Regions from separate parts of the Streptomyces sp. SudanB25_2051 genome, predicted to be linked through region 1. Evidence: riboswitches for the same ligand, from Rfam matches in the RefSeq annotation. Region 1 holds a riboswitch; each other region holds the start of a gene.

Evidence for each region. Region 1 has a riboswitch for cyclic di-AMP ahead of ACSUPT_RS15505 (M23 family metallopeptidase). Riboswitches for the same ligand answer to the same signal wherever they lie in the genome.
Region 2: linked by a shared signal. The riboswitch ahead of ACSUPT_RS22725 (M23 family metallopeptidase) and the one ahead of ACSUPT_RS15505 (M23 family metallopeptidase) in region 1 are both predicted to bind cyclic di-AMP.
Region 3: linked by a shared signal. The riboswitch ahead of ACSUPT_RS26120 (M23 family metallopeptidase) and the one ahead of ACSUPT_RS15505 (M23 family metallopeptidase) in region 1 are both predicted to bind cyclic di-AMP.
Region 4: linked by a shared signal. The riboswitch ahead of ACSUPT_RS11225 (transglycosylase family protein) and the one ahead of ACSUPT_RS15505 (M23 family metallopeptidase) in region 1 are both predicted to bind cyclic di-AMP.

The regions. Positions count from the first base shown of each region.
Region 1 covers NZ_OZ186787.1:3,461,586-3,469,329, forward strand. The annotation lists gene ACSUPT_RS15475 (DEAD/DEAH box helicase) at 1-1,979, shown strand, start outside; tRNA gene ACSUPT_RS15480 (tRNA-Lys) at 2,132-2,204, shown strand; gene ACSUPT_RS15485 (PRC-barrel domain-containing protein) at 2,486-2,842, shown strand; gene ACSUPT_RS15490 (hypothetical protein) at 2,958-3,131, shown strand; gene ACSUPT_RS15495 (DUF5994 family protein) at 3,217-3,699, opposite strand; tRNA gene ACSUPT_RS15500 (tRNA-Met) at 4,094-4,167, shown strand; cyclic di-AMP (ydaO/yuaA leader) riboswitch at 4,494-4,628, shown strand; gene ACSUPT_RS15505 (M23 family metallopeptidase) at 4,641-5,729, shown strand; gene ACSUPT_RS15510 (PrsW family intramembrane metalloprotease) at 5,997-7,280, opposite strand; gene trmB (tRNA (guanosine(46)-N7)-methyltransferase TrmB) at 7,542-7,744, opposite strand, start outside.
Region 2 covers NZ_OZ186787.1:5,061,466-5,069,209, reverse strand. The annotation lists gene ACSUPT_RS22740 (bifunctional acetate--CoA ligase family protein/GNAT family N-acetyltransferase) at 1-3, opposite strand, end outside; gene ACSUPT_RS22735 (HPr family phosphocarrier protein) at 89-370, shown strand; gene ACSUPT_RS22730 (GntR family transcriptional regulator) at 744-1,421, opposite strand; gene ACSUPT_RS22725 (M23 family metallopeptidase) at 1,644-2,417, opposite strand; cyclic di-AMP (ydaO/yuaA leader) riboswitch at 2,431-2,595, opposite strand; gene ACSUPT_RS22720 (M16 family metallopeptidase) at 2,807-4,174, opposite strand; gene ACSUPT_RS22715 (M16 family metallopeptidase) at 4,201-5,550, opposite strand; gene ACSUPT_RS22710 (DNA gyrase/topoisomerase IV subunit A) at 5,737-7,744, shown strand, end outside.
Region 3 covers NZ_OZ186787.1:5,930,114-5,937,857, reverse strand. The annotation lists gene ACSUPT_RS26140 (class F sortase) at 1-169, shown strand, start outside; gene ACSUPT_RS26135 (Dps family protein) at 507-1,043, opposite strand; gene ACSUPT_RS26130 (MBL fold metallo-hydrolase) at 1,312-2,571, opposite strand; gene ACSUPT_RS26125 (SGNH/GDSL hydrolase family protein) at 2,712-3,488, opposite strand; gene ACSUPT_RS26120 (M23 family metallopeptidase) at 3,641-4,558, opposite strand; cyclic di-AMP (ydaO/yuaA leader) riboswitch at 4,561-4,723, opposite strand; gene ACSUPT_RS26115 (tyrosine-protein phosphatase) at 5,462-6,271, shown strand; gene ACSUPT_RS26110 (DUF6126 family protein) at 6,350-6,529, opposite strand; gene ACSUPT_RS26105 (XRE family transcriptional regulator) at 6,526-7,137, opposite strand; gene ACSUPT_RS26100 (aspartate aminotransferase family protein) at 7,196-7,744, opposite strand, start outside.
Region 4 covers NZ_OZ186787.1:2,543,078-2,550,821, reverse strand. The annotation lists gene ACSUPT_RS11255 (GtrA family protein) at 1-268, shown strand, start outside; gene ACSUPT_RS11250 (SurA N-terminal domain-containing protein) at 352-1,002, shown strand; gene ACSUPT_RS11245 (nucleoside triphosphate pyrophosphohydrolase) at 1,026-2,009, shown strand; gene ACSUPT_RS11240 (tetratricopeptide repeat protein) at 2,053-3,897, shown strand; gene ACSUPT_RS11235 (cytochrome P450 family protein) at 3,894-5,165, shown strand; gene ACSUPT_RS11230 (transglycosylase family protein) at 5,260-6,282, shown strand; cyclic di-AMP (ydaO/yuaA leader) riboswitch at 6,544-6,714, shown strand; gene ACSUPT_RS11225 (transglycosylase family protein) at 6,718-7,404, shown strand.

The DNA.
Region 1 (7,744 bases):
CGGACGCCCTGGCCGGCAAGGACATCCTGGGCCGCGGCCGCACCGGCTCCGGCAAGACGCTCTCCTTCGGTCTGCCGCTGCTCGCCACCCTGGCGACCGGCCGCACCGAGAAGAAGAAGCCCCGCGGCGTCATCCTCACCCCGACCCGCGAGCTCGCGATGCAGGTCGCGGACGCCCTCCAGCCGTACGGCGACGTGCTCGGCCTGAAGATGAAGGTCGTCTGCGGCGGCACGTCGATGGGCAACCAGATCTACGCCCTGGAGCGCGGCGTCGACGTCCTCGTCGCCACGCCGGGCCGTCTGCGCGACATCATCAACCGCGGCGCCTGCTCCCTGGAGCAGGTCCAGGTCGCCGTACTGGACGAGGCCGACCAGATGTCCGACCTGGGCTTCCTGCCCGAGGTCACCGAGCTGCTCGACCAGGTCCCGGCGGGCGGCCAGCGCATGCTGTTCTCCGCCACCATGGAGAACGAGATCGCGACCCTGGTCAAGCGCTACCTGAACGACCCGGTCAACCACGAGGTCGACAGCGCCCAGGGCAACGTCACGACCATGACCCACCACGTCCTCGTCGTGAAGCCGAAGGACAAGGCGCCGGTCACCGCCGCGATCGCCGCCCGCAAGGGCCGCACGATCATCTTCGTCCGCACCCAGCTGGGCGCCGACCGCGTCGCCGAGCAGCTGCGCGACGCCGGTGTGAAGGCCGACGCGCTGCACGGCGGCATGACGCAGGGCGCCCGTACGCGGACGCTCGCCGACTTCAAGGACGGGTACGTCAACGTCCTCGTCGCCACCGACGTCGCCGCGCGGGGCATCCACGTGGACGGCATCGACCTGGTCCTGAACGTGGACCCGGCCGGCGACCACAAGGACTACCTGCACCGCTCGGGCCGTACGGCGCGCGCCGGCCGCTCCGGTGTCGTCGTCTCCCTGGCGCTGCCGCACCAGCGCCGCCAGATCTTCCGCCTCATGGAGGACGCCGGCGTCGACGCCTCGCGCCACATCATCGGCCAGGGCGGCGCCTTCGACCCGGAGGTCGCGGAGATCACCGGCGCCCGGTCGCTGACCGAGGTGCAGGCCGACTCGGCGAACAACGCCGCCAAGCAGGCCGAGCGCGAGGTCGCCGACCTGGCGAAGCAGCTGGAGCGCATGCAGCGCCGCGCGGCCGAGCTGCGCGAGGAGGCCGACCGCCTGGTGGCGCGCGCGGCGCGCGAGCGGGGCGAGGACCCGGAGAAGGCCGTCGCCGAGGCCGCCGAGGCGGCTGCCGCCCCCGTCGTGGCCGAGGCCGACGAGACGGTGTCCGTGCCGGCGCAGCGCGAGGAGCGCCCGTCGTCGTACGAGCGCCGTGACGACCGCCCCTCGTACAACAACCGCGACCGCGACGACCGCGGCGGCGACCGTGGCGGCTTCCGCCGCGACGACCGCCCGTCCTACGGCAACCGCGACCGCCGGGACGACCGTCCCTCGTACAACAACCGCGACCGTCGTGACGACCGCGGTGGCGACCGTGGCGGCTTCCGCCGTGACGACCGCCCGTCGTACAACAACCGCGACCGCGACGAGCGCGGTGGCGAGCGTGGCGGGTTCCGCCGCGACGACCGTCCGGCGTTCAACCGGGACCGCCGGGACGAGCGTCCGTCGTTCAACCGCGACCGCCGTGACGACCGCGGCGGTGACCGTGGCGGCTTCCGCCGTGACGACCGCCCGTCGTACAACAACCGCGACCGCGGCGACGAGCGCCCCTCGTTCAACCGCGACCGCCGTGACGACCGCGGTGGCGACCGCGGCGGCTTCCGCCGCCCGGACCGCCCGTTCAACCGCGACCGCCGCGACGACCGCCCGGCGGGCGGCCACCGCGCCGGCGGCCACGACCGCCCGTTCGGCCGCCGCGACGACCGTCGTGACGACCACCGGGGCTCCGGCTCCTCGTCCTCGTTCGGCCGCCGCGACGACAAGCCGCGCTGGAAGCGCAACGGCTGACGCCCCGTAGGACCCCGGACGGGCCCGCGCCCGGCACCCCAGGTGCCGCGTGCGGGCCCGTCCCCCGTCCGGGACGCGCCGGAAGCGGTGTTGTGCCGATACCCGATCGGCTCACGCCCCCCGGCGGGCTATGCTCGGGGATGACCCGTCACGGGCCCTTAGCTCAATTGGCAGAGCAGTGGACTTTTAATCCATTGGTTGTGGGTTCGAGTCCCACAGGGCCTACCGGAAGGACCCCGTCTCGCGCTGCGGCGAGCCGGGGTCCTCGTCGTTTCGGCCGCCTGGACGAGCGTTCGCCGGCCCGGTGCGGGACCGGTCGCGGCCCCGTCCGGGACCGGAGGCCCGTCCGGTGCGCCGACCGGCCGGGGCGGGCACGCCCGCTCGTGTGGCGGGGCGGGGAGCGGCGGGGCAGGCTGGGGAAGAGGCAGGGCGGGCGCGCCGTCGCGCCGTCGGCGTCCCGTGGAGCGGCACTGCCGGAGCGTGGCCCGACCAGGGGAGCAGACCGCATGATCCATCCAGCAGACATCCGCGAGTGGCGCAACCAGGACGTCGTGGACCCCAAGGGGCACAAGATCGGCGTCCTGGAGGCGGTCTACGTCCACACCGCGACGGACGAGCCGGCCATGGCGACCGTCCGCACGGGACTGCCCACCCGTCAGCGCCTGGTGTTCGTCCCGCTGGACGACGCGACGGTCGGTCCGGGGTACGTCAGGGTCCCGTACGACAAGGGCACGGTCCGCAAGGCCCCGGCGATCGGGCTGGACGACGTGCTGGCCGCCGAGGACGAGGCGGTCGTCTTCCACCACTACGGCCTGGCCTACCAGCCCGGTCCCGCGGGCGAGCGGGTCCTCGCCCGCCGCTGAGCCCCCGTGGGCCCGCTCCCGCAGGCCCGCTCTCGGGGCCCGGCTCCACAGGTCCGCTTCCCGGGGCCCCGCCCCACAGGTCCGTCACCGGCCCGTCGCACGGAGGAGTACCAGCATGGCGATCTTCCTGTTCCTGATCCTCGTGGCCATCGTGCTCGGCCTCATCGGCGTCGCGGTCGAGGGGCTGATGTACCTGCTGGTCATCGGCGCCGTCCTGCTGGTCGCCGACCTGATCTTCTTCGGCGCCTTCCTGTCCCGGCGGCGCGGCCGCGGGCGCGCCGCCCGGTAGGGCCCGGCGCGCCGGCACGCGCTGCCCGGCGCCGCGCACGCGAGGGCCCGGCGCCCTGGCACGCGGCCAGCGGGCGTCCGGCGGCTCAGACCTGCGCGCTGCTCCCGGTGCCCGTGTCGATGAGGATCTGCCCGGCCTGCGCGGTGTTGCCGGGCTGCACGGCCCGCGCCATCGCGGCCCGCGCGGCCTCGGGCGTCGCGTGCGGGGGCACCACGAGCAGCGAGAAGTGGTCCCGGTCGCCGCGGGTGATCAGTACCGTGTCGTCGCCGACCGGGAACGAGGCGATGTGGACCACCCGGTCGTCCACGATCAGCCGCACCGGGAGCTCGTCCCACGCGGCGGCGTCCAGGCCGACGCGGGTCACCGGGCCCAGGTGCTCGCTCAGCGCGCGTACCAGCGCGGGCAGCTCCTCCCCGATGTCACGGGAGCGCGGCCACCACGCCCCGTCCAGCACTCCCTCGCGGGAGCCCGTGGTCTCCAGCCGGAGCAGCGCCGTGCCCGGCCGCACCGCCTCGTGGACGGCGTCCGGGAGGCGGCCGGGGGCGGAAGGGGTGTCGAAGTCGGCCATGGTGGTGTTCGCCTGTCTGCGCGGGGTCCGGTCGCTGCGGCGAACCGGACGTTCACCCTCTTCCACGGTACTCCGCGACAAGGGGCCCGCCGCGCCACTCGCGCCCCACGGGGACGGCACGTACCCGGGTCGGAGGACCGCCCTCGGCCCGGCCGGACGGAGCCGTACGGGCGGACCGCCTCCGCCCGGCCCGGCGGGGCCGCGGCCTCGAGGCCGTCGCGCGCACGCTGGGGAGGTGGCGCCCGCGTCTCCGGGCCCGCGGTCTCGGGGCCGTCGCGCACGCCCAGGGCGCTCGGCCGGACGCTCAGCCGGCCGATTCGACCAGGTTTTCGGAGCCTGGGCCGGTAATTGGTAAACGACCCCCTCCGGGATGGCGTAAGGTGGTGTTCACCGACGCGGGGTGGAGCAGCTCGGTAGCTCGCTGGGCTCATAACCCAGAGGTCGCAGGTTCAAATCCTGTCCCCGCTACTGAAACCGAAGGCCGGATCTCTCGAGATCCGGCCTTCGGCGTGTCCGGGCCCCTCTGGGCCCCCGACGACCGGTCCCCACGCTCCGTGAACGCCGGGGCGCGTTCCGCTAGGGCAGTTGACAGGCAGTCAGAAACTCGATTAAGGCGTTCCGGTCCCGCAGCGGCCTGATTCGGGGTCAGTTCGCTCTGGCTTGTCCCTTTATGGGGTCTTGCGCCGCCGGTACGTGGGCGGGGCATCCAAGGGAACGGCTTGGAATACGGGCCCCGCTTCTATTAACGTTCGATAACGCAGCGCGGTCGTCCCAGTCGTCGCAAGAGGCGGCACCGTGCGCATGCGCCGAATCCCGCAAGGGAACCGGGGAACCACACACTTGGGGTGAATCGGGCCCTCACCGGCCCGTAGGAGACCTTCCTGCTCCGAACCCGTCAGCTAACCCGGTAGGCGGTGAAGGAAGGAAAGGAGTACGCCTCCGTGGCGTCCAACAGGCCTGCCCCCGAAGCCCCCTTCGGCTCGTACGACCCGATCGGCCACCCCACGGCTTCGGGAATCCCGGACGCCGCCGCCCCCGCGGCCACCGTCGAGTGGAACCCCACCGAGGACACCGTCCGCCCCGTCCGGGGCCGGCACCGTGTCGTCAAGCAGCGCGGCGGCCTCGCCCGCAGCTCCACCGTCCTCGGGGTCGGCGTCATCGCCGCCGTCGGAGCGGGCGGCATGGCCACCGCGCACGACAAGCCGCGCGTCGCCATATCCCTCCCCGACGTGAACCTCCCCGACGCCTCCTCACTTCCCGGCGTGGGCACGCTCATCGGCGACGACGCGCAGGACACGGCCGAGGAGGCGCCCGCCGCCGCCCCCGCCAACCTCGCCACGCTGACCCTCTCCTCCGACCAGGCCGCGACCGACGCCCAGGGCGCCGAGGCCGACGCGGGCGAGGCGCTGCGGGCGCGCATCCTCCAGCAGGTCGAGCAGCAGCAGGCGTCCGCCGAGGCCGCGGCGCAGGAGGCCGCGGAGAAGGCGGCGGCCGAGAAGGCCGCGCAGGAGGCCGCCGCCCAGCAGGCCACCGCCGAGGCCGCCGCGAAGGCCGCCGAGGCGGAGCGCAAGCGCGCGGAGGCCGAAGCCGCGGCGAAGGCCGAGGCCGAGCGCCTGGCCAAGCTCGCCGCGAGCTACGCCCTGCCGACCTCCTCGTACACGATCACCTCGACGTACGGCCAGGCCGGCTCCATGTGGTCCTCCGGCTACCACACCGGCCTGGACCTGGCCGCCCCCACGGGCACCCCGGCCAACGCCGTCCACGGCGGCACCATCAAGTCGGCGGGCTGGTCCGGCGCGTACGGGTACCGCATCGTGCTCGAACTCCCGGACGGCACCGAGGTCTGGTACTGCCACCTCTCCTCCATGACCGTCAGCGCCGGCCAGACGGTCGGCACGGGCGAGACGATCGGCCGCGTCGGCGCGACCGGCAACGTCACGGGCCCGCACCTCCACATGGAGGTCCACACCCCGTCCGGCGGCGGCATCGACCCGCTGGCCTGGATGCGGGGCAAGGGCCTCACCGTCTGACCCGGTTCACCGGCCGGGCCTTCTCACCCGGCCGTCGGTCCTGGCCGCCATCGGAGCCGGTGCCGCACGGTCCCCTCGTGCGGCACGGGCCCGACCCGACGGCCGGCCCACCCCGTACGCCGCCTCACCGCGGCGCCGGTGCGAGCCCGTCGCGCTCCACCCCCTGTACCCCGGCAGCCCTGGCGCACACCCCCCACGCCAGGGCTGCCGGTCCGCGTTGCGGGCCCGCACGCCGGGCCCGTGGCCGTCGCGCGGCCCGTACGGCGGTCAGTACCGGTACGGGTTGTAGCCCGCGTAGTCCCGGTGGGGCGGCGGGGTCCAGACGCGGCCGGTGGCCCGCGCGGCGAACGTCAGGGACGGGGCCGCCACCGCCTTGCGCTGCCACAGGTGGTGCAGCAGCTCCTGCTCCCGCGCCGTGAAGTCCCGGTCCGTCACGCCCTTGCGCGCCCGGTACCGCAGGAAGGCCAGGGACGTGGCGAACGCCTCGTACTCGCCCACCGTCCGCGCCGCCGCCGGGCCGAACGCCCGCGCCGCGTACGACCGGGCGAGGCTCCGCGCCCGCATGGACGACAGGGCGAGCGGCTCGTCGGCGGAGAGCCAGCCGGCCGCCGCGTACGCCGGAAGCTCACCGGATATCGTCCGCAGCTCCCGCTGCCGCGTCCATATCGCCAGCCACGTCAGCAGGCCCAGCGCCGGCAGCATGAACGCCCCGTACACGAGGATGAACCCCCACGGCCCGAACGTCGTCGAGCCGTTCCACAGCGCGTGCACACCCATCGCGAGGACCAGGCCCAGCAGCGGCAGCAGTGTCCGCACCACCCTGCGGCGGCGGGCCGTCATCGCGGCGATGCCGAAGCCGATGCCCGTCAGCACCGTGAACAGGGGATGCGCGAACGGCGACATCACCACGCGTACGAAGAACGTCGCCGCCGTCACCGACTCCAGGCCCGATGTGCCGATCTCCTGGTCCTCGCCGAACGCGCTGCCCAGGTACAGGATGTTCTCGGTGAACGCGAAGCCCGTCGCTGTGAACCCGGCGACGACCACCCCGTCCACCAGGCCCGTGAAGTCCCGCCTCCGGAACAGGAAGATCAGCAGGATCGCCGCCGCCTTGGCGCTCTCCTCCACCACGGGGGCGACGACGGTCGCGCCGAGCGTGTCCGCCGACGTCGGGTCCGCCGTCGCCGTGGCTATCCAGCGGGTCGCGAGGGTGTTGGCCAGGATCGCGACGAGCGCCGCCGCGAACGCCCCCCAGGAGAAGGCGAACAGCAGGTTCTTCCACGGGCCGGGCTCCACCCGGTCGAGCCAGCGGAACGCCGCCATCAGCAGCGGCACCGGCAGCAGCGCGAGGCCGAGCCCCACCAGGAAGCCGGTCGTGCCCGTCTGCTCCCGCACCAGCGCCAGGATCACCAGGGCGCACAGCGCGAGGACCAGGCAGACGGCCGACAGCCGCACCACCCGGCTCCGCCAGAACCGGCCCCTCGGCTTGTACCGCCAGCGGGCCCGCTCCGGCACGGCGTCGAACGACGGCCGCGGATCGTAGGCCGGGATGGCCGGCTGGGCATGCCCGGCCGGCCGCTCGGCGTCGGCGGGCCGGGGCCGCCCGGCCTGACCCGGCAGCGGGGCGTGGTCCGCCGCCCGGGGGCGGTCCGCCGGACGCGCCTGGCCCGCCGGACGGGCGTGGCGGGCGGGCGAGCCCGGTGCGGGGGTCCGTGGATCGAGGCGGGGTGCGTGCGAATCTGACACCCCATCGACCCTAGACGGCCGGACTGACACCGCGCGAGGGCGTTGCGGAGGGTTACGGCGAGGCTGTTACGCGCGGGCGAAGAGCAGGTCGCGGACGACGTGCCCCTTCCGCAGGCCCTGCTGCTCGAACCGGGTGAGCGGCCGGAAGCCGGGCCGTGGCGCGAACCCGCCGTCCGGCACCGTGTTCACGAAGTCCGGGTGCGCGGTCAGCACCTCCAGCATCTGCTCGGCGTACGGCTCCCAGTCCGTGGCGCAGTGCAGGACGGCGC
Region 2 (7,744 bases), 1.6 Mb from region 1:
CATGGGGCAAGGGTACGGCGCCGTTCCGGCACCGCGCCGGACATGAGACACTGGTCTAGACAACCGCTAGCACTTGAAGGGCAACACCATGGCTGAGCGCCGCGTCAACGTCGGTTGGGCCGAGGGCCTGCACGCCCGCCCCGCCTCCATCTTCGTCCGTGCCGCCACGGCCTCCGGCGTCCCGGTGACGATCGCCAAGTCCGGTGGCAACCCGGTCAACGCCGCGTCGATGCTCGCGGTGCTCGGCCTGGGCGCGCAGGGCGGCGAGGAGATCGTTCTCGCCTCGGACGCCGAGGGCGCGGACGTGGCGCTGGACCGCCTGGCGAAGCTGGTCGCCGAGGGTCTCGAGGAGCTCCCCGAGACCGTCTGACGGCCGCCGCCGGCACCGAGGAGCCGCACCGCCCGGACCACGGGGGTGCGGCTCTTTGCTTACGCGCCCGCGTTCGCGGGCTTCGGGCTTCGGGCTTCGGGCTTTCGCTGCACCGGGCTTTGCGGACACCAGGCTTTGCGGACACGGGGATTTTCGGACGCGCCTTACCGTCGGCGGGCTATTCCCGCCGGCGCCCCATTCCAGGCGGAGGCCCTTTCCGACTGGCACGCCTTCAGGGAGATACCGGTCGGCGCATTATCCGGGCAGCCCGCCTTCCGGGGAGCCGCCTTCCCGAACGCCGGCCTTACCCGGCTTTACGGGCAGCGGGAAAAGGCACCGACTATTCCGCTGCCCCTTGTATACGGCCCGCGTGTTAATTCCGCGCTCCCGCGCTGTGTACGGGATGTTGCGTACCCCTCACACGCTCCGCGCGGCGCAGCCGGTGCGCGCCGCGCCACCGTTCCACGTGGTGGGCCGTGAGCGTCCTGGCGCGCTCGGCGTCGCCCCGCGCCACGGCGTCGACGATGGCGCCGTGCTCGGCCCACACGTCCGCCGGGCGGGCCGGCTCCTCGACCGCGTACATCCAGGCGATCTTGTGGCGGAGCTGGCCGAGCAGCGCGGTCAGGCCGGGGCTCCCCGACGCCTGGGCGAGCGTCTCGTGGAACCAGTCGCCCAGTGAGCGCAGGTCCTCGCTCCGGCCGCGGCGGGCCCGCTCCTGGCCGAGGCGGACCAGGCCGCGCAGCACCTTCAGATGGGCCTCGGTGCGCCGCTGCGCCGCGCGGGCGGCGCCCAGCGGCTCCAGCAGCACGCGCATCTCCAGCAGGTCGGCGGCGTCCTGCTCGGTCGGCTCGGCGACGCACGCGCCGACATGGCGGCGGGAGACGACGAAGCCCTCGGACTCCAGGGTGCGCAGCGCCTCGCGGACCGGGACGCGCGAGACCCCGTAGCGGCGGGCGAGCTGCTCCTCGGTGAGGCGGCTGCCGCGCGCCAGCACCCCGGAGACGATATCCGCCCGGATCGCCGTGCACACCGAGTGCGCCGGAACGCGCATGACCGACCTCCGAATCGCTCCGCCCGCCGATTTCCACGCGGTTTTTCCGCGCGACACCCATCAGTTCGACGTTGTTCGGTGACTCTATGGCAACGCGGCAGATTTTGAGATACCGGGCGGGAATTCATGGTCGATTCTTGGCCGACGCGGGGAGCCGGAGAACACGCGGACGCGCGAAGGCCCCGGCTCTGGAAGCCGGGGCCTTCGCGGAAGCGGGGTGGGTCAGACGTTGACGCCGCGCGCCCGGAGGTAGGAGACCGGGTCGATGTCGGAGCCGTACTCGGCGGTGGTGCGGGCCTCGAAGTGGAGGTGGGGGCCCGTGGAGTTGCCGGTCGAGCCGGAGACGCCGATCTGCTCGCCGGGCATGACGGTCTGGCCGACCGAGACGCTGACGGAGGCGAGGTGGCCGTACTGCGTGTACGTGCCGTCGTGCATGCGGATCACGACGTTGTTGCCGTACGCGCCGCCCCAGCCGGCCTCGACGACCGTGCCGCGGCCGACGGAGACGACGGTGGAGCCGTACGGGGCGTGGAAGTCGACGCCCGAGTGGCTGCCGGAGGACCACAGCGCGCCGCCCGACTGGTAGCCGGTGGAGACGTACGAGCCGGCCACGGGCAGCTGGAAGGAGTTGAGGCGCTTGCGCTCGGCCTCGCGGGAGGCGCGCTCCTCGGCCGCGCGGGCGGCCTCCAGGCGGGCCTCGGCCTGGCGCTCGGCGGCCATCTCGGCCATGGCCTGGCGCTCGGCGACCTCGGCGGCCAGCTCCTGGGCGGCGGCCTGGTCCTCGACCTGGTCGGCCAGTTCGTAGCCGGCGATGGCCTGGTTGACGCCGGTGTCCTCCAGCGACGCGGCGCGCTCGGCGTCGGCGGCGAACGCCGGGGAGGTGAGGGTTCCGATGACTCCGGAGGTGGCCAGGGCGGCGGCGCCGGCGACGTGGGCGCTCCTGCGGCTCATACGGCTCGGGGCACGGTGCTTCCCGGTGGAACGGGTGAACGCCATGAAGTGGACGTGTCCTTTCCTTCCCTCTCGCCTACCGGGTTAGCTGACGGGTTCGGAGCAGGAAGGTCTCCTACGGACCCCTCCGCGTGGTGCGAAGGCGCCCGATTCACCCCAGGGGACGTGGTGGGTCCCCGGCTCCCCAGGCTCGCGCCTGACGGGGATTCGGCGATCGCTGCCCGATGCCGCGGGTGCGGCGAGTACAGCGGGCGGACAGCGACCAAGACGCTATGCCGCTGATCTTTCAATCACCAAACGGACACGGTTTTTTGTAGCGCACGCCACAGAACAGATCCCCCGCCTCTCCAGCAAATCGGACATAAGTCCGTGAGAAAGGGGAACCCCGCCCTCCGCGTGCGGAGGGCGGGGTTCCCCTTCGTACACCGTGTCAATCAGCCCGTGACGACGGTCACTTCGCCCAGGCCCAGCGCCTCGACGGGCGCCTTGATCTGGCCGGCGTCGCCGACGAGGACGGTGACCAGGCGGTCCGGCGGGAAGGCGTTGACGACGGCCGCCGTCGCCTCCACCGTGCCCGTCGCGTCCAGGCGCCGGTACAGCTGCGCCTGGAAGTCGTCCGGCAGGTGCTGCTCGACCTGGTCGGCGAGCGTGTCCGCGACGGACGCCGCCGTCTCGTACTTGAGGGGCGCCACGCCCACCAGGTTGTGCACGGCGGCGTCGCGCTCGGCGTCGGTGAGGCCCTCGGCCGCGAGGGTGCGCAGCACCTTCCACAGGTCGTCCAGCGCGGGACCGGTGTTGGGCGTGTCGACGGAGCCGCTGATGGCGAGCAGCGACGCGCCCGTGCCGTCCGGCATGGAGCGCAGGACCTGGCCGAAGGCGCGCACGCCGTACGTGTAGCCCTTCTCCTCGCGCAGGACGCGGTCCAGACGGGAGGTCAGCGTGCCGCCGAGGCAGTAGGTGCCGACGACCTGCGCGGGCCACACGCGCTCGTGCCGGTCCGGGCCGATGCGTCCGATGAGCAGCTGCGTCTGCACCGCGCCCGGCCGGTCCACGATGACCACGCGGCCCGTGTCGTCGGCGGTGATGGGCGACGCGGTGCCGGGGCGGGGGGCGTCGCCGGTCCACGCGCCGAGCGTGTCGCGGAGCAGTCCGTCCAGGTCGACACCGGTCAGGTCGCCGACCACGACGGCGGTCGCGGAGGCGGGGCGGACGTGGGCCTCGTAGAAGGCCCGTACGGCCGCGGCGTCGATCCGGGCGACGGTGTCCTCGGTGCCCTGGCGGGGGCGGGACATCCGGGAGGCCGCCGGGAACAGCTCCGCGTAGAGCTGCTTGGCGGCGCGCCGCGCCGGGTTGGCCGTCTCGTGCGGGATCTCGTCGAGGCGGTTGCGGACGAGGCGCTCGATCTCGTCGTCGGCGAACGCCGGTGCGCGCAGGGCGTCGGCGAGCAGGCCGAGGGCCTTGGGCAGCCGCGAGGCGGGCACTTCGAGGGAGACCCGCACGCCGGGGTGGTCCGCGTGCGCGTCCAGCGTGGCGCCGCACCGCTCCAGCTCGGCGGCGAACTCCTCGGCGGTGTGCTTGTCGGTGCCCTCGGACAGGGCGCGCGCCATGATGGTGGCGACGCCGTCGAGGCCGTCCGGCTCGGCGTCGAGCGGGGCGTCGAGGACGATCTCCACGGCGACGACCTGCTGCCCCGGGCGGTGGCAGCGCAGCACCGTCAGGCCGTTGTCGAGGCGGCCGCGCTCGGGGGCGGGGAAGGCCCAGACGCGGGGCGTGCCGGGCTTCGGCTGCGGGTGGAACTCCATGCTGGTCAGAGACACGGCAGCGTCGCTCACTGGTCCGTCCCCTCTTCCTCGTCGCTGTCGGTCTGGTCGCCGTCGTCGGCCTTGGTCGGTTCGTACACGAGGACCGCGCGGTTGTCGGGGCGCAGCTGCCGGGCGGCGATCTCGCGGACCTCGTCGGCGGTGACCTCCAGGACGCGCTCGACGGCGGTGAGGGCGAGCTGCGGGTCGCCGAACAGGACGGCGAAGCGGCACAGTTCGTCGGCGCGGCCGGCGACGGTGCCGAGGCGGTCCAGCCACTCGCGCTCCAGCTGGGCCTGGGCGCGCTCCATCTCCTCGGCCGTGGGGCCCTCGGCGGCGAACCGGGCCAGCTCCTCGTCGACGGCGGACTCGATGTCCGGCACCTCGACGCCGGCGGAGGTCTTCACGTCCAGCCAGCCCATGGAGGGCGCGCCGGCCAGCCGCAGCAGGCCGAAGCCGGCGGCGACGGCGGTGCGGTCGCGCCGCACCAGGCGGTTGTGCAGGCGGGACGACTCGCCGCCGCCGAGGATGGTGAGCGCGATGTCGGCGGCGTCGCACGCGCGCGTGCCGTCGGCGGGCAGGCGGTAGGCGGCCATCAGCGCGCGGGCGGGGACGTCCTCCACGACGACCTCGCGCAGCTGCTCGCCGATGACCTCCGGCAGCGTCCCGTCGCGGGGGGCGGGCTTGCCGTCGTGGGAGGGGATGGAGCCGAAGTACTTCTCGATCCAGGCGAGCGTCTGCTCGGGGTCGATGTCGCCGACGACGGACAGGACGGCGTTGTTCGGCGCGTAGTACGTGCGGAAGAACTCGCGGGCGTCCTCCAGCGTGGCCGCGTCGAGGTCCGCCATGGAGCCGATCGGCGTGTGGTGGTAGGGGTGGCCGTCGGGGAAGACCATGGCGGTCAGCTTCTCGAACGCCGTGCCGTAGGGCACGTTGTCGTAGCGCTGGCGGCGCTCGTTCTTCACGACGTCCCGCTGGTTCTCCATCGACTCGTCGTCCAGGGCGGCGAGGAGGGAGCCCATGCGGTCGGCCTCCAGCCAGAGGGCGAGCTCCAGCTGGTGGGCGGGCATCGTCTCGAAGTAGTTGGTCCGCTCGAAGCTGGTCGTGCCGTTGAGGGAGCCGCCGGCGCCCTGCACCAGCTCGAAGTGGCCGTTGCCCTTGACCTGCTTCGAGCCCTGGAACATCAGGTGCTCGAAGAGGTGGGCGAGGCCGGTGCGGCCCTTGACCTCGTGGCGGGAGCCGACGTCGTACCAGAGGCACACCGCGGCGACCGGGGTCAGGTGGTCCTCCGAGAGCACCACGCGCAGGCCGTTGGCCAGCCGGTGCTCGGTCGCTGTCAGCCCGCCGGAGCCGGCCTGGGCTGTGGCCGTGTGACCCATGGGCATGTACGTCCCTTCGATCGCGTCATGGAAAGTCCTGCCACCCTATGCAAGCGCACACGTGCCCGGCGAAGTTCCCGGGAAGCCGGGACGTCCCTCTTCCGGGTCGCGGTCCGTGCTGTCAGTGGGACGGTCCACAATGGTCGGCGTCAGATCAACCTTGTTGGTGAAGGAGCCGCAGCAGCGATGGCCCGCCGCAGCACGAAGACCCCGCCGCCCGACGACTTCGAGGAGCGGATCCTCGACATCGACGTCGTCGACGAGATGCAGGGCTCCTTCCTCGAGTACGCCTACTCGGTGATCTACTCCCGCGCCCTGCCCGACGCGCGCGACGGCATGAAGCCGGTGCACCGCCGGATCGTGTACCAGATGAACGAGATGGGCCTGCGCCCCGAGCGCGGGTTCGTCAAGTGCGCCCGCGTCGTCGGCGAGGTGATGGGCAAGCTCCACCCGCACGGCGACGCGTCGATCTACGACGCGCTGGTGCGCATGGCGCAGCCGTTCTCGATGCGGCTGCCGCTGGTCGACGGGCACGGCAACTTCGGCTCCCTCGGCAATGACGACCCGCCGGCCGCGATGCGGTACACCGAGTGCCGGATGGCCGACGCGACATCGCTGATGACCGAGTCGATCGACGAGAACACGGTCGACTTCGTACCGAACTACGACGGGCAGGAGCAGGAGCCGGTCGCCCTCCCGGCCGCCTTCCCGAATCTGCTGGTGAACGGCGCCTCCGGCATCGCGGTCGGCATGGCGACCAACATGCCCCCGCACAATCTGGGCGAGGTCATCGCGGCCGCGCGGCACCTGATCAAGCACCCGGGCGCCGACCTCGAGACGCTCATGCGGTTCGTCCCGGGCCCGGACCTGCCGACCGGCGGCAAGATCGTGGGCCTGTCGGGCATCAGGGACGCGTACGAGTCGGGCCGCGGCACGTTCAAGATCCGCGCCACGGCGACGGTGGAGAACGTCACGGCCCGCCGCAAGGGCCTGGTGGTGACCGAGCTGCCGTTCGCGGTCGGCCCGGAGAAGGTCATCGCCAAGATCAAGGACCTGGTCAACGCGAAGAAGCTCCAGGGCATCGCGGACGTCAAGGACCTCACGGACCGGGAGCACGGGCTGCGCCTGGTCATCGAGATCAAGAACGGCTTCGTGCCCGAGGCCGTCCTGGAGCAGCTGTACAAGCTGACGCCGATGGAGGAGTCCTTCGGCATCAACAACGTGGCGCTGGTCGACGGGCAGCCGCTCACGCTGGGCTTGAAGGAGCTGCTGGAGGTCTATCTGGACCACCGCTTCGACGTGGTGCGCCGGCGCAGCGAGTTCCGGCGCGGCAAGAAGCGGGACCGCCTGCACCTGGTGGAGGGCCTGCTGGTCGCCCTCGTCGACATCGACGAGGTGATCCGGCTCATCCGGTCCAGTGAGAACTCGGCGCAGGCCAAGGAGCGGCTGATCGAGCGCTTCTCGCTGAGCGACGTGCAGACGCAGTACATCCTGGACACGCCGCTGCGGCGGCTGACCAAGTTCGACCGGCTGGAGCTGGAGAGCGAGCGGGACCGGCTGAACAGCGAGATCGAGGAGCTGACGAAGATCCTCGAATCGGACGCGGAGCTGCGCAAGCTCGTCTCGTCCGAGCTGGCGACGGTGGCGAAGAAGTTCGGCACGGAGCGGCGCACGGTGCTGCTGGAGTCGGCCGGTTCCCCGGCCGCCGCGGTGCCGCTGGAGGTCGCCGACGACCCGTGCCGGGTGCTGCTGTCCTCGACGGGGCTGCTGGCCCGCACGGCGAGCGGCGAGCCGCTGCCGGAGCACGGCGGGAAGCGCGTCAAGCACGACGTGATCGTGTCGGCGGTGGCGACCACCCAGCGGGGCACGGTCGGGGCGGTGACGTCCGCGGGACGGCTGCTGCGCATCTCGGTGATCGACCTGCCGCAGCTGCCGGACACGGCGTCGGCGCCGAACCTGTCGGGCGGGGCGCCGCTCGCGGAGTTCGTGACGCTGGAGAAGGACGAGACGGTCGTGTGCCTGACGACGCTGGACGAGTCGTCGCCGGGCCTGGCCCTGGGCACGCTGCAGGGCGTCGTGAAGCGGGTGGTGCCCGACTATCCGGCGAACAAGGACGAGCTGGAGGTCATCACCCTCAAGGAGGGCGACCGGATCGTCGGCGCCGTGGAGCTGCGGACGGGCGAGGAGGACCTGG
Region 3 (7,744 bases), 2.5 Mb from region 1:
CTACCGCGTCACCGCGCGTTCCACCGTCCCGAAGGGCTCCCTCCCCGACTGGGCGTTCCGCAGGGACGGCCCGCCGGTCCTCACCCTCGTCACCTGCGCCCCTCCCTTCGTCCCCGAGGACGGCGGCTACCAGGCCAACCTCGTCGTCACCGCGGAGCCGGTGCCCTGAGCCGGACCTCCCGGCGGGCGCCGGCGGCGCGGCGGGCACGGACGGGCAGGAGGGCGGCGGTGCGGCATGTCGATCCCACGCGTCTGGCGGAGCCGGCCCTGGGAAACGGCGTCGCACACGGGGACGCCGGGGCCCTGCGGCTCCCCGACCGCTCGGGCGGCGGGTGTGGCCGCGCCTCGTCACGGAGCCGGGCGCGGCGGCCCCGGCGGCGTCCGGCCCGCGGAGCCGGGCACCGCGCGGGGCCGGGCGCCGCGCGTGGCCGGGCGCCCGCCTGCTGGCCGCCCCGGTCGCGGGGTGGCGCGGGCGGGCGCACGCCGGGCGTCCGCCCGCGCGGGCGTCACGGCTGGTGGCGCGCCTGCTCGGCCGCCTGGCCGGCGGCGCCGGTCTCCGTGGTGGCCCCGCGGGTGCTGAGCCGCCCGCCGCTGGACTCCAGGTGCGCGCGCACGAACCACTGGAAGAGCTCCAGGCCGCGCAGCTGCTCGATGAGCATGTCCTGGGTGACCGGGTCCGAGGACTCGGTGGCGCGCATGGCCTCCCGGTGTTCCCTGATCACGGAGGTGTACACGAGGTCAAGCGCCCCCAGGTGCTCGATGGCCTCGGCACGTCCGATCGAGTAGTCGTCCCAGGTGCGCCGCTCCACCAGCGCGCCGGGGGTGCCGACCGGTTCGCCGCCGAGCGTAGAGATCCGCTCGGCGAGGTCGTCGGTCATGGCACGCACCTGGTCGACCTGCGGGTCGATCATCTCGTGGACGGCGATGAAGTGGGGGCCGACGACGTTCCAGTGGACGTGCTTGAGGGTCAGGTGGAGGTCGTTGAGCGAGTGCAGGCGCATCTGCAGCAGCTCGATGATGTCCTGGCTGTCCCGGACGTCCATTCCGGGGATGGTGTACGCGATGTCTGCGGGCTCTGGCGGCACGGCGGCGCTCCTTGCGCGTGCGGGGTCGGAGGGAGCAGACAACCACCGCTCGCGGCGATCCGACCGCACCCGCGCGCCCGTCCCGGCCCTTCTCACCGGTTCGGAGCAGGAGCGGCCGCGGGACGGGGGCGCCCCGGGACGCGGGTCCGTACGTCCTGGTCAGCGGCGCGCACGGGACCGGGGCGGCCTCGTCACGGGCCCGGCGGCGGCGCGCCGGGCGGCCTCGTCACCGGGGACGCGTACGGGGCCGTGTGCCGGTGGAGGGGTACGGCCCCCGGTCCTCACCGCTCGTGGGCCAGCCCCGCGTCGGGTGGGCGGTCTCCTCGGAGGACGGGAGCGGCGGCTCGGCGGAGTCGCGCCACGGGTGGTCGAGGGGCGTCGACACCGCGCGCCACCACGGCTCGGCGGGCACGGCCACCGCGGGCTCGAAGGGCTCGCCGGGCCGCGGCAGGGCGACGGACTGCCCGGCCTCCTCCGCCGCGTCCTTCGACCACTCCCCCGGCTCGGCCCACGGGTGGGGCGCCAGGTTGAACGTGGCCCAGTGGATCGGCAGCATCACACCGGAGGGGCGCCCGCCCTGGAGGTCGAGGTGGGCGCGCATGCCCTCGGCCGGTGTCATGTGGATGTCGGGCCAGAACTCCGAGTACGCGCCGATCTGGATCATCGTCGCGTCGAACGGGCCGTGCTGGGCGCCGATGTCGCGGAAGCCGGGGAAGTAGCCCGTGTCGCCGCTGTGGTAGATCCGGTGCTCGGGGCCGGCGACGGCCCAGGACGCCCAGAGGGTGTGCTGCCGGTTGCGCAGGCCGCGGCCGCAGAAGTGGCGGGCCGGGGTGGCCGTGAGGCGGATGCCGCGCACCTCGGTGGACTCGTTCCAGTCCAGCTCGCGGATCCGGGCGGGGGCCACGCCCCAGTGCTCCAGGTGGGCGCCGACGCCCAGCGGGACGGCGAAGAGGGTGTCCGTGCCGGCGAGGGCCCGGACGGTGGGCAGGTCGAGGTGGTCGTAGTGGTCGTGGGAGATCACGACGACGTCGACCGGGCCGAGCGCGGCCAGGGGCAGCGGGACGGGGTGCAGCCGCTTGGGGCCGGCGAAGGCGAAGGGCGAGCAGCGGTCGCCCCACACGGGGTCGAACAGGACGCGCGCGCCGTCGATCTCGGCGAGCACGCTGGAGTGGCCGGTCCAGGTCAGGCGCAGCCCGGAGGCCGGGGGCCGGGCCAGGTCGGCGGCCGTGGCCGGGTGCAGCGGTATGGTCCGGGCGGGGGCGCGCCGGACGCGCTCCTCCTTGCGGAAGTACGTCTTCGTGAACTCCACCGCCGAGCCGGAGGGGCGGTGGCGGGTGGCGCCGGGGTTGCGGAACGCGCCGTCGGCGAAGTGCGGCGAGCGCCGGATGCGGGCCAGCCGCTCGCCGGCGGGGTCGGCGCCGAAGGCGGCGGGGCGCAGGGCGCGGAGGCGGGCGCGCAGCCGTACGAGGGGGTCGTCGCCGGTCACGGCACCTCCAGGGGCTCGGGTCCCCTCCATTATGAGCGGACGGTACGACAACGCCCGCGCTCCGCGCTCCGTTCCCGCCGGGCCCGGGTCCCCGTCCCGCGCCCTGCGCTCCGGGGACCCGCGCGGCCGCCGCCCCGCCGCTACAGGGGCAGCAGGTCGGGGCGCTTGGCGGAGATGCGGTCGCCGGAGCTCTCGCCCCGCAGCCGGCGGCCGATCCACGGCACGAGGTACTCGCGGGCCCATTGGATGTCGTCGCGCCGGACCTCCAGCGTGCCGCGCGGCGGGAGCGGCGGCCACGGCTGGTCGGGGTCGGCCGGGACCTCCAGGCCGAGGACCTGGGCGGCGCGCAGCGCGACCCGGGTGTGGCCCTCGGGCGACAGGTGGAGCCGGTCCTGGTCCCAGGCGCGGCGGTCCTGCACGGAGCGCAGCGACCACAGGTCGAGTACCGGGCAGCCGTACCGGTCGGCGATGGCGCGCACATGGCCGTTGTACGTGGCGACCTTGCCCCGCAGATGGCGCAGGACCGGCACGCCGCGGGTGTCGAAGCCGGTGGTCACCACGACGGTGCCGATGACGGACCTCAGGTCGGCGACCGCGCGTTCGAAGCGCTCGGCCACGTCGTCGGGGTCGCTGCCGGGTCGGATGATGTCGTTGCCGCCGGCGCAGAACGTCACCAGGTCCGGGGCGAGTTCCTTGGCGCGGGGCACCTGCTCGGCCACGATCTGGTCCAGGAGCCTGCCGCGTACGGCGAGGTTGGCGTACCGGAACTCGTGCTCCTCCGGAAGCCGGTCGGCCAGCAGGACGGCGAGCCGGTCGGCCCAGCCGACGAAGCGGCCGTCCGGGCCCGGGTCGCCGACGCCCTCGGTGAAGCTGTCGCCGATCGCCGTGTACGACCCGATCACGTCGTTCTCCCCCATCGTCGAATCGTCTGCCACGGCCGCACATCATTCACCCCGAGATGTGACCTACGCGACCGTAAGGAGGGGTTGACGGGGCGTGATCTCCGCCACCGCGCGACGGCCCGGCACCCTTTCGGGGGCCGGGCCGTGGCGTTTTGGTGCGTTATGCGTCAGATGCTGACGCCGTGGCCGCGGAGGTAGGCCAGCGGGTCGATGTCCGAGCCGTAGCCGGGGGCGGTGCGGATCTCGAAGTGCAGGTGCGGACCGGAGGAGTTGCCGGTGGAGCCGGACAGGCCGATCTGCTGGCCGCCGCCGACCGACTGGCCGGCGGAGACGGAGAGGGAGGAGAGGTGGGCGTACTGCGAGTAGTTGCCGTCGGCGTGCTTGATGACGACCTCGTTGCCGTACGCGCCGCTCCAGCCGGCGGAGACGACGGTGCCCGGGCCGACGGCCTTGATGCTGGTGCCGGAGGCGGCGGCGAAGTCGACACCGGTGTGGTAGCCGGACGACCACATGGAGCCGGAGGCCCGGTACGGCGTGGTGACACTGGCGGAGACCGGGGCGGTGAAGCCGGAGCCGCTCTGGGCGGGGGCCTGCTCGCGCACGGGGGCCGGGGTCTCGGCGGCCGGCTTCGCCTCGGCGGGGGCCTCGGTCTTGGCGGCGGAACGGGAGGCGCGCTCGCCTCGCGTGTCGTCGGCCTTCGCGGGGCTCTTGGCGGTGTTCTTGGCGCCGAGGGTGAGCTTCATGCCCGGGTGGATGAGGCCCGGGTCGCTGCCGATGACCTCGCGGTTGTCGGCGTACAGCTTCTTCCAGCCGCCCTTGACGTTCTTGTTGTGGGCGATCTTGGCCAGGTAGTCGCCGGCGACGACGGTGTAGACGCGCGGGGCGGCCTTGCCCGCCTCGGCGACGGTCGCGACGGCCGCCGTCTGCGCGGGGGCGGCGGCCGGGGCCGCGGCGGGGGCGGCGGCGTGCGCGCCGGTCGCACCGAGGAGCGGGAGGGCGATGGCGGCGCCACCCGTACCGGCGGCGACGAAACCGCGGGTGAGGGCATGGGACTTGGTACGGCGGTGCTTACCCTTGGCGGGCATGGCGAATTCCTCTCCGGCGCCTGCGAGGTGAGCTGTCGGGTTCGGACTGGAGCTGTCCGGCCGCGCGTCGAGCGCGACTTCACCCCGAGCCGTACGGGAATTCCCGCACGGCGGACTACCTGGTTCCCCCGCTCCTGCCACACGTTGGATGGGTGCGAATTTCCGGGGCGGCGGCAGGATTCGGCGATCCGCCCGGCTGGAACGGGACGGTAAACGAGTGAGGACGACGGGAACAAGCGGATGGTTGCGCGGGCGCATTCACTCCGCGGAATTCACCGGGGAATTGCGGTCACCCTCCGTGGATTACGGATCATGAATTCCCGTGCGGCGCAGGGCTTTTGCGCGGCGCCGTCGGCCACGGTCCGTCACCTTTATGACGCTGCTCACGCGGCGGCGGCCATCTCCCTTGTTTCCAGGGCGCGTTATGACGTAGCAGAGCAATACGGACAGAAGCGACAGAAGCATCTTTAAGTGATCAGCGGCCCAACTCCTCGTCAAGTGGGAGGTAATCGCATCGTGGGTCCTGATGGGGCGCGAGGCGCGGGCGGGCCGGGGCACGGCAGCGGGCCGCCGGAGGGGCGCCCCCGGGGGCCCTGCGCCGGGCGGTGCGGAGGGGCGCACGGGAGCCGGGAGAAGGAGCGGCGTCGCCGGGGTCGGAGAAGGGGCGGTGTCGCCGGGGTGGGAGAAGGGGTGACACGGACGCCGGGAGGAGGGATGGCGCGGGGGCCCAGGGAAGGGGTGACACGGGGGCCCAGGGAAGGGGCGGCGCGGGGGCCCCGAGAAGGGGCGGGGCGACGGAGTGGGGGCGGGCGTCGGGCCACGCCGACCGGGGAAGCGATGTCGTATCGTCGGACCGCCAACCTGTCGGCGGACGTCGCCGACACCGGACACGGAGGAGCCCCCGTGACGCAGCTGCCGCCCTTCCCGTCGACCGCCGAACCGGAGCTGACCGGCGTCCGCAATTTCCGCGACGTGGGCGGGCTGCCGACCGTGGACGGGCGCCGGGTGCGGCCGGGGGTGCTGTTCCGCAGCGGTCACCTGGCGCACGCGACGGAGGAGGACGCGGCGTTCCTCGCGTCCCTCGGGCTGCACACCGTCTTCGACTTCCGCAACGCCGCCGACCAGGCCCTGGAGGGCCCGGACGTGGAGCTCCCGGGCGTCCGGAACGTCAACATCCCGCTGACCGACCCGGCCGACGGCGCCGAGTTCTGGACGATGGTCCGCGACGGCGACCTGGACCAGCTGCGGGAGCTGCTCGGCGACGGCAAGGCGGCGGCCCGCATGCGCGCCGCGTACCGGTCGATCATCGCGGAGCGCACCGCCGAGCACAGCCGGGTCCTGCACGCGCTCGCCGCCGAGAGCGTGCCCGCACTGATGCACTGCGCGGCGGGCAAGGACCGCGCCGGCCTGTCCATAGCGGTGGTCCTGCTCGCGGTCGGCGTGGAGCGCGAGGCGATCGAGGCGGACTACCTGAAGTCGAACGACCCGCACCGCCGGTACAAGGTCCGCCGCGGCGACTCGTCGCCCGCCGGCATGTCCTCCGAGGTCATGGAGCTGCTCAGCCCCCTGTTCGACGCGCGCGCGGAGTACCTGGACACGGCGTACGCGACGATCGAGGAGCGCTGGGGGTCGACCGAGCGGTACCTCGCCGACGGGCTGGGGCTGACCGACGAGACCCGCGAACGGCTGCGCGCCCGTCTCCTCGACGGCTGAGACGGCGGCACGGCCTGAGCCTGCACGGCCTGAGCCGGGCGCGGACGGCCGAGACGCCCGGGGGCGGGCTGAGCCGGGCTACTGGTTCTGCCCGCCCAGCATGAACAGCAGGTACAGGAAGGCCGCGAAGAGATGGCCCGCGACCAGGTAGGCGAACAGCCGTATGACGAGGTTGCGGTTGATCCACCGCTCCTGGGTGCTCGGGATGGGCTTCGGGTTCTCCGGCTCGGGCATGGCGTACCTCTCGGTTCTGCTCAGTGGTGCGCGGCGGGGCCGTCGCCGAGGCACAGGTCGGCGGCGGGGCTCTGCATGAGGGTGTGGACGAAGAGCAGCTCGGCGCCGCTCCGGGTGGCCGCGGCGATGCGGTGCGGGGTGAGCGAGTCGAAGTGGGCGCTGTCGCCCGGATCGAGGACGTGCACGGCGTCGCCGAGCGCCAGCCGCACGCGCCCGGCGAGCACGTAGAGCCACTCCTCGCCCGCGTGGACGCGCACCGCGTCACGCAGCCCCGTGTACGGGACCTCGACGCGCAGCGCCTGCATGGCCCGGCCCGCCGCGCCCGCCTGGTGGTACGTCCAGCCGCCGGCCTCGACCGGTTCGGCGCGGCCCGCCCGGACGACCGGGTCCGTGGCCGGGGCCACCTCGCCCAGCAGCTCCGAGACGGTCGTACCGTAGGTGCGGGCGAGCCCGAGCAGCATCGGCAGCGACGGCTGGCGGCGGCCGGTCTCCAGGCGGGACAGATGGGCCGGGGAGAGTCCGGCGCGCCGGGCGGCCGCCTCCAGGGTCAGGCCCCGGCGGCGGCGCAGGGCGCGCAGCTGGGGCGCGACGTCCGGCAGGCTCTCGGCCGGCTCTCCTTCGACGGTCGTCATACGACCATTGCGCCAGGAATTTTCCCGTGGGGCAATTTTCTTGCCCCACGGGCAAAAGTCAGCGGTTGGCGACCGCCTGCTTGACCAGGGTGCGCCCGAAGTCCCAGATCAGTCCACCGCCGCTGTGCGCCTCGTCCATCACATCGGTGAACGCGGTGACGAAGCGGTCGACGTCCGCCTCGCCGATGATCAGCGGCGGGATGAGCTTGATCACTTCCAGGCGGTCTCCGGAGACCTGGGTGAGGATGCGGTGCCGCTGGAGCAGCGGGACCACCACCATCTGCGCGAACAGTCCCCTGCGGGCCGTCTGGAGCATCGTCCAGCGCCCGCGCAGCGCCAGCGAGGCGGGCCTGCCGAACTCGATGCCGATCATCAGCCCGCGTCCGCGGACCTCGCGGAGCATCTCGTACCGGTCCGTGAGCGCGGCGAGCCGGGACTTCAGCAGGGCGCCGGTGCGGCGGGCGTTGCCGACGACGTCCTCGTCCTCCAGGACCGCGAGGACGGCGAGGCCCGCGGCCATGGCCTGGGCGTTGGCGCCGAAGCTCGCGGAGTGGACCACGACGCGGTCCATGGAGGAGTAGACCTTCTTGAAGATCCAGTCCTTGCC
Region 4 (7,744 bases), 920 kb from region 1:
GTTCTTCCTCAACAGCTTCTTCACCTACCGCACCCGCCCCACCTGGCGGAAGTTCCTGCTGTTCCCCCTCACCAACGCGGCCAACTTCGTGATCACCACCGCCGGGGTGTGGCTGCTGGTGGGGGTCGCCGGGCTGTCCAGCCGGTACGCGCCGCTGCTCGCCGCGGCGGCGGCCATCCCGATCACCTTCGCCGTCTCCCGGACGATCATGCTGCGGCCCGAGAACCCGAAGGACCGTGACTCGTTGGCAGAAGTGGCTCCGAAGTAGTGGCCCAGGGCCACAGCCACTGCATACCATCGATCACCGCAAGGTCGTTGACACTGACGTACGACCCACGCCGGGAGGCCCCTTTGCACCGCCGCCGTCGCACCGCGCTCTCCGTGTCCGCCGCCCTCGTCGTCGCGGCCCCCCTCCTCACCGCCTGCGGCAGCGACGCCCACCCGGGCGCGGCCGCCGTCGTCGGCGGGCAGCGGATCGAGACGGCCGCGCTCCAGGCGCAGGTCCGGGACGTCCGCGCGGCGCAGGAGGCGTCGCCGCAGGCCGAGCAGCTGATCCGGGCCACCGGCGACCTCAGCCGCGAGAAGCTCAACGGGATGATCTTCGACCGGGTGGTGGAGAAGGTCGCCGCCGACTCCGGGATCACGGCCAGCCGCAAGGAGGTCCAGCAGATGCGGCGCGACGCGGCCCGCCAGTACGGCGGCGACCGGCAGCTCGCCGCGATGCTCCTCCAGCAGCAGGGCACCGCCCCCGACGAGATCGACACGGTCGTCCGGCGCAACATCCTCATGAACAAGATCGCTGAGAAGCACGGGGTGACCAACACCCCCGAGGGCCAGAAGAAGCTCACCGAGCTGTTCGGCGCCGCGTCCAAGTCCCTCGGCATCGAGGTGAACCCCCGGTACGGCTCCTGGGACCACGGCAAGATCCAGCTCGGCCGCCACCAGGCGCCCTGGCTCCGCCAGGTCACCGAGGACCCGGCGGCCGCCCCGGCCGGGATGTGAGGGGCGGGCGGTAGGTTCGAGGGGTGAACGCTCAAGCCGCAGACACCCCCGGCACCGGCCGCATCGTCCTCCTCACCAGCAGCCACCGCGTCGCGCCCGGCGTCCTGTCGTGGCCGGCGTGGCAGACCCTGCACGCCGCCGACGCGGTCCTGTGCCCCGACCCCGGGCACCCGCAGCTGCCCTACCTCCGCGAGGCCGGCGTCACCGTCGAGACCGCCGCGCCCACGGCCCGGGAGCTGGTCGACGCGTGCGCCGGGGGCCGTACGGTCGTCGTCGTCGCGTCCGGCGAGGGCGACCAGGAGCTCACCGACGGCCTGGCCCGGCTCGCCGGGTCCGGCCGCGTCGCCATGCCGGACCTGGAGCTGCTGCCCGGCTCGTACGACCTGCCGGGCGCCCGCCTGCTCGACCTGGTCGAGGTGATGGACCGCATCCGCCGCGAGTGCCCCTGGTCGTCCCGCCAGACGCACCAGGGCCTCGCCAAGTACGCCATCGAGGAGGCGTACGAGCTGGTCGAGGCCATCGAGGACGGCGACCGGCAGGAGCTGCGCGAGGAGCTCGGCGACGTCCTCCTCCAGGTGGTCTTCCACGCCCGGATCGCCGAGGAGGCGGAGGACGAGCCGTTCTCGCTGGACGATGTGGCGGGCGGCCTCGTCGACAAGCTCATCCACCGCCACCCGCACGTCTTCGGCGACGCGACCGCCGAGACGCCCGAGCAGGTCAAGGAGCACTGGCTGCGCACCAAGGCCGTCGAGAAGCGCCGCACCTCGGTCACGGACGGCATCCCGCTCGGCCAGCCCGGCCTCGCCCTCGCGGCGAAGCTGGCGAGCCGCGTCCGCACCGCCGGCCTGGACGTGCCGCCGCCGTCCGGCGAGGGTGTCGGGTACGCCCTGCTGGAGATGGCCGCGAGGGCGGAGGCGGAGGGCGTGGACCCGGAGGCGGCCCTGCGGGCGGCGGCCCGCGCGTACCGCGACACGATCCGCGCCGCGGAGGGCCACGACGCTGGGTAACGTGGCGGTGGCCGTACGGGGCGGGTGAGCCGGGGGAGGACCGATGGGCGAGGGGGAGCTGCGCGAGGGCGACTTCGACGCGCTGCTGCGGGTGCTGAGATCCGACAGCTACCTGGGGCTGATGGAGCGCCTGAGCGCGCTGGACCCCGAAGGGGCGCTGGGCTTCGACCTGCTGGCCTCGCGGGTCCGGCTGGCCGTCTCCCGCGAGGCCGCGCGCGCCGGCGCGGAGCAGTGGCTGCGGCGGGCGGTCCCCCGCGACCCGCGGGTGCTGGACGTGATCCGGTCGTACGCGGGGGAGCCGGCGCCCGCGATGCCCGGTCGCGTGACGCCCGGACGGGAGGTGCAAGGCCGTGTGACGCCCGGCCGCGACGGGCCCGCCGTCCGGAACACGGTGGCGGACAGCGCGGCGGGCAACGTCGTGCAGGCGCACACCGTCGAGCAGGTCAACTTCTTCACGGCCCCGCCCGACCCGGCGCTCTGGCTGGACGCCGCGACGGTCGACCCGCACGCGCTGGGCGCCCCGCACGAGGTGCCGTACATCCGCCGCGACCGGGACGCGGACCTCGGCCCGGAGCGGCGGGACGGCTTCCTGCTGATCACCGGCGCCCCGCTGTCCGGCAAGACCACCACCGCCTGGGCCCACGTGCGGCGCCTCGCGCCCGGCACGCAGGTGTGCGTCCCGCCGCCCGGCACGGACCTGCGGACCCTGCCCGAGCGCATCGCCGCCCGGAAGTCCCCCTGCGTGCTGTGGCTGGACGACCTGGAGCGGTACCTGGAGGGCCTGGACGGCGCCCTGCTGTCGCGCCTCATCGCCATGGGCGTGCGGACCGTCGCCACGATGACGGACGCGGCGTACGACGAGCACCGCTTCGGCGCCCCCGCGACGGCCCGCGTACTGAGCCGGGCGCGGGTGGTGGAGCTGGAGCTGGAGTGGAGCCGCCTTGAGCTGATGCGGATGGATGCGAGTGGCGACCGGCGTTTGAGGGACGCGGTGGACTTCTGCCACGACAAGCGCGTCACCCCGTACCTGGCCGTCGGTCCAGAGCTGTGGGAAGAGTGGCGCAGGGCTGGACGCTCAACCGGGAACCAGCCCGGCCACCAGTTGGTCCGCGCTGCCTTGGACCTGGCGCGGTGCTGGCTCACCGAACCTCAGCCGCGTGATCTGGTCCGAGCCGTGTACGAGATGTACGCCCCCGAGCACGCCGAGGCGTTCGACGCGGCCCTCGCCTGGGCGGTGCGTCCCCGCCATGGCGTGGCCGGCCTGCTGGTCGAGACACCTGGCACGGGCGAGCTGGCCGGCTACGGCTACCTGGTCGCTGAGGCGATGGCCACCGAGGAGCTGCCCCCGGTCCCGTACGAGACATGGGATCTGGCCCTTGCCCAGGGTGAGCCGCGCGTCACCACACTGGCCACCAGGTATTTCCGACACCACGCCAAAGCAGGCGACTCCGAGGCCATGTACCGCCTGGCCCGCCTCACCGACGACGAGGAGTGGCTTCGCAAGGCCGCCGACGCGGGCCACACGGCCGCCGCCGCCGACCTTGGCGGCGCCCTGGCCGACCGGGGCGATACGCGGGAGGCGATCCGGTACCTGGAGAAGGCCGCCGAGGCGGGCGACGCACGCGCCATGACCCGGCTGGGCAGGCTCCTGCAGATCCAGGCGACGACGTGGCTGGCCAGGGCGGCCGCCGCGGACGACTCGGAGGCGTACCTGTACACGCAGGCGTTCACGGTGGCCAATCCGCAGGCCGGTTTCCTGCTGGCCCGCCTCCTGGAAGAGGAGGGCAGGGAGAAGGAGGCCGCGTTCTGGATGCGCTGGGCCGCCCACGCCGGGCATCCGGGTGCCGTGGAGGCGGTCGGCGGCGGGGCGGATACCGTCGAGGGGTGAACGCCGTGAACGACCCCGCCACGCCCCCCGAGCTCTTCACCTGGGAGTTCGCCACCGACCCGTACCCGGCGTACGCCTGGCTGCGGGAGCACGCGCCGGTGCACCGCACCCGGCTGCCCAGCGGGGTCGAGGCGTGGCTGGTCACCCGGTACGCCGACGCGAAGCAGGCGCTCGCGGACCAGCGGCTCAGCAAGAACCCCGCGCACCACGACGAGCCCGCCCACGCCAAGGGCAAGACGGGCATTCCGGGGGAGCGCAAGGCGGAGTTGATGACGCACCTGCTGAACATCGACCCGCCGGACCACACCCGGCTGCGGCGGCTGGTGTCGAAGGCGTTCACCCCCCGCCGGGTCGCGGAGTTCGCGCCGCGCGTGCAGGAGCTGACGGACCGTTTGATCGACGGTTTCGCTACAAAAGGCGAGGCCGACCTGATCCATGAATTCGCCTTTCCTCTCCCCATTTACGCGATTTGCGACATGCTCGGGGTGCCCGCCGAGGACCAGGACGACTTCCGGGACTGGGCGGGTCAGATGATCCGGCACGGCGGCGGCCCGCGCGGCGGTGTCGCCCGGGCCGTGAAGCGGATGCGGGCGTATCTGGTGGACCTGATCCACCGCAAGCGCGGGGACCTCGGCGACGACCTGATCTCCGGGCTGATCCGCGCCTCCGACCACGGCGAGCACCTCACCGAGAACGAGGCCGCCGCGATGGCGTTCATCCTGCTCTTCGCGGGCTTCGAGACGACCGTGAACCTCATCGGCAACGGCACGTACGCGCTTCTGCGCAACCCCGCCGAGCGGGCCCGGCTCCAGGCGTCGCTGGCCGCGGGCGAGACGGACCTGCTGGCCACCGGGGTGGAGGAACTCCTGCGCTACGACGGGCCGGTCGAGCTGGCGACCTGGCGTTTCGCGACCGAGCCGCTCAGCGTCGGAGGGCAGCGGATCGAGGCGGGCGACCCCGTCCTCGTCGTCCTCGCGGCGGCGGACCGGGACCCGGAGCGGTTCGACGACCCGGACACCCTGGACCTCGCCCGGCGCGACAACCAGCACCTCGGGTACGGGCACGGCATCCACTACTGCCTCGGCGCGCCCCTCGCGCGGCTGGAGGGGCAGACCGCGCTGGCCACCCTCCTGACCCGCCTGCCCGACCTGCGCCTCGCCGTCGAACCGGACGAACTGCGGTGGCGCGGCGGGCTCATCATGCGCGGGCTGCGCACCCTTCCGGTGGCCTTTACACCGGAAAAAGCTGACGCTACGTCAAGTCTGTGATGTTCGCGTAATCTCCGCTGCACCGACTTGTGACTGGCGTTCGAATGCCGCTACGTTCACCGTCACCTCAGCAGTCACGCGAAAGGTCCAACGCATGCGCTCCGGGAACGGACGACACCGTCGACCCCGTCAAGCTCCCGCCCTCGTCGTCGCCGCGGGGGTGACCGGATCAGCGATCGCCCTGCCGCTGCTCGGCGCGGGCACCGCGTCCGCCGCCGACGCCGCCACCTGGGACCGCGTCGCCGAATGCGAGACCGGTGGCATGTGGAGTGCCGACCTCGGCAACGGCTACTACGGCGGCCTCCAGCTGTCGCAGGAGACCTGGCAGGCGTACGGAGGCACGGCGTACGCGCCGCGCGCCGACCTCGCCAGCCGCTCCGAGCAGATAGCCGTCGCGGAGAAGGTCTACGCCGCCCAGGGCTCCGCCGCCTGGGAGACCTGCGCGCCCATCGCGAACCTCGGCGGCGCCGGCGAGGAATCCGCCCCGGCGGAGACCGCCCCCGACGCCACGCCCGACGCCACCGCGGACACCGGCACCGGCGGCGAAGCCGCCAAGCCGGCCCCGGACGAGCAGCCCACCACGCCGGACGACGCCCCGGCCGGCACCGAGGGCTCAACGGGCTCCGGCGCGGCGGGCCTGCCCGGCGAGCCCACCGCGCCCGCCACCCCGGACGCGACGGCCTCCCCGACCGCGCCCGCGGCCCCCTCCACCGACCCCACCGCCCCCGGCGACGCCTCCGCGGCCGAGGACGGCACGGGCACCCCCGCGACCGGCACCGGCAAGCACCGCGGCGAACCCGCCAAGGAGGAAGCCGGGGCCGTCCCGACGCTTCCGGGCGGAACCGACGAGACCACCGGAACGGGCAATCCGGCCGAGAGCCGCGAATCCGGCAGGCACGCCTCGCGCGGTGACGGAACGGCACGTACGGGCGACGGGCTCGCCCCGGACGGTACGTACACCGTCCAGCCCGGCGACAACCTCTGGACCATCGCGGACAGCCACGAGCTGCCCGGCGGCTGGACGGCGCTCTACGACGCGAACCGCGAGACCGTGGGTACCGACCCCGACCTCATCCTCCCTGGCCAGAGCCTCGACCTGGGCGCGAACGAGGGGTAGTTACGGGCAGGAATGTCCGTTTCTTCGAAGTGAGACAAGAGTCTCTTTGCCTCAACTCGCGCCCCTGCGCCGCCCGGTCCGTCCGTTTCCGCCCCTACCTGCGCAAACGCCCTTATGGGGCAGGCGCGTAGGGGCGGATTGACCGGGATGTCCGTCTTTGATCTCCGCATGGGTCTGTGCTTACCGTCGATACCGCTCGCCACCGCGGGCCCCGTCCGACCGGTAACGCCGAATCCTGCCGCCGGACGACGGGAACAGTCGACGCATCACGCGCCGTAGGCAGGAGCGGGGGACCCAAGGTAAGCGCCGGGCCCTGCCGTCGAGAGACGGCCGGACCGGCTAGGGGTGAAGCCGCGCGCCACCAGCGCGCGGCCGGGCACTCACCAGGCCCGAACCCGACAGCTCACCTCGCAGGCGTCGGTGAGGAGATTCGCCATGCTGAATTCCGGCAAGGGAAAGCACCGTCGCCCGTCCAAGGCCGTCCGTCTCGCCGCGTTCGCCGGCATCACCGGTGTGGCCGTCGCCGCCCCGCTGATGGGCGCCACGTCCGCCAGTGCCGCGACCGCCGCCGAGTGGGACCGCGTCGCGCAGTGCGAGTCCGGCGGCAACTGGTCCATCAACACCGGCAACGGCTACTACGGCGGCCTGCAGTTCTCGGCCTCCACCTGGGCCGCGTACGGCGGCACGCAGTACGCCCCCACCGCCGACAAGGCCAGCAAGTCCCAGCAGATAGCCATCGCCGAGAAGGTCCTCGCGGGCCAGGGCAAGGGCGCCTGGCCGTCCTGCGGCGTCGGCCTGTCCAGCACCCCGTACGGCGGCGCCCCCGAGCGCACCGCCGAGCAGCCCACCACGCGCAGCGAGCAGCGCACCGCGCCGAAGGCCGAGACGGCGCAGCCGAAGGCCGCCGCGCCGAAGGCCGAGTCGAAGACCGTCACCACCCCGACCGGCGAGAAGGTCGAGAAGGGCGACGGCGAGTACAAGGTCAAGGCCGGCGACACGCTCAGCACCATCGCCGCCGCGAAGGACGTCAAGGGCGGCTGGAAGAAGCTGTTCGACCTGAACAAGGACATCGTCGCCGACGCCGACCTCATCTACCCGGGCCAGCAGCTCCACCTGAGCTGACCCGCCCACCGGGCCGGCGCCCCTGAGCCGGCCCGCCCCCGGCCCGCCCCCCGGGGCCGCCCGCCCTCCGGGGCCGGGCCGCCCGCGCGGGCCGTCCCCCGAGCCGCCCCGGCCCGCCGCGCATCCCCCCGTGCGCGGCGGTCCGGGGCATCGGCCTTCCCGGTACCGCCGCCGAGGTCCTGCGGCCCGGCGCGGGCGGGCTCCCGAGGGGTCGCAGCGCCCCTCCCAAACAGGGGCAAACAACCCCATGGCGGATGAGTGGACGGGTGCTCAGTTCGGTTACCGTCCGGTAGAGATGATGGCCATTCATCCCGGTATGGGTCGCCTTGTACGGTTTTTC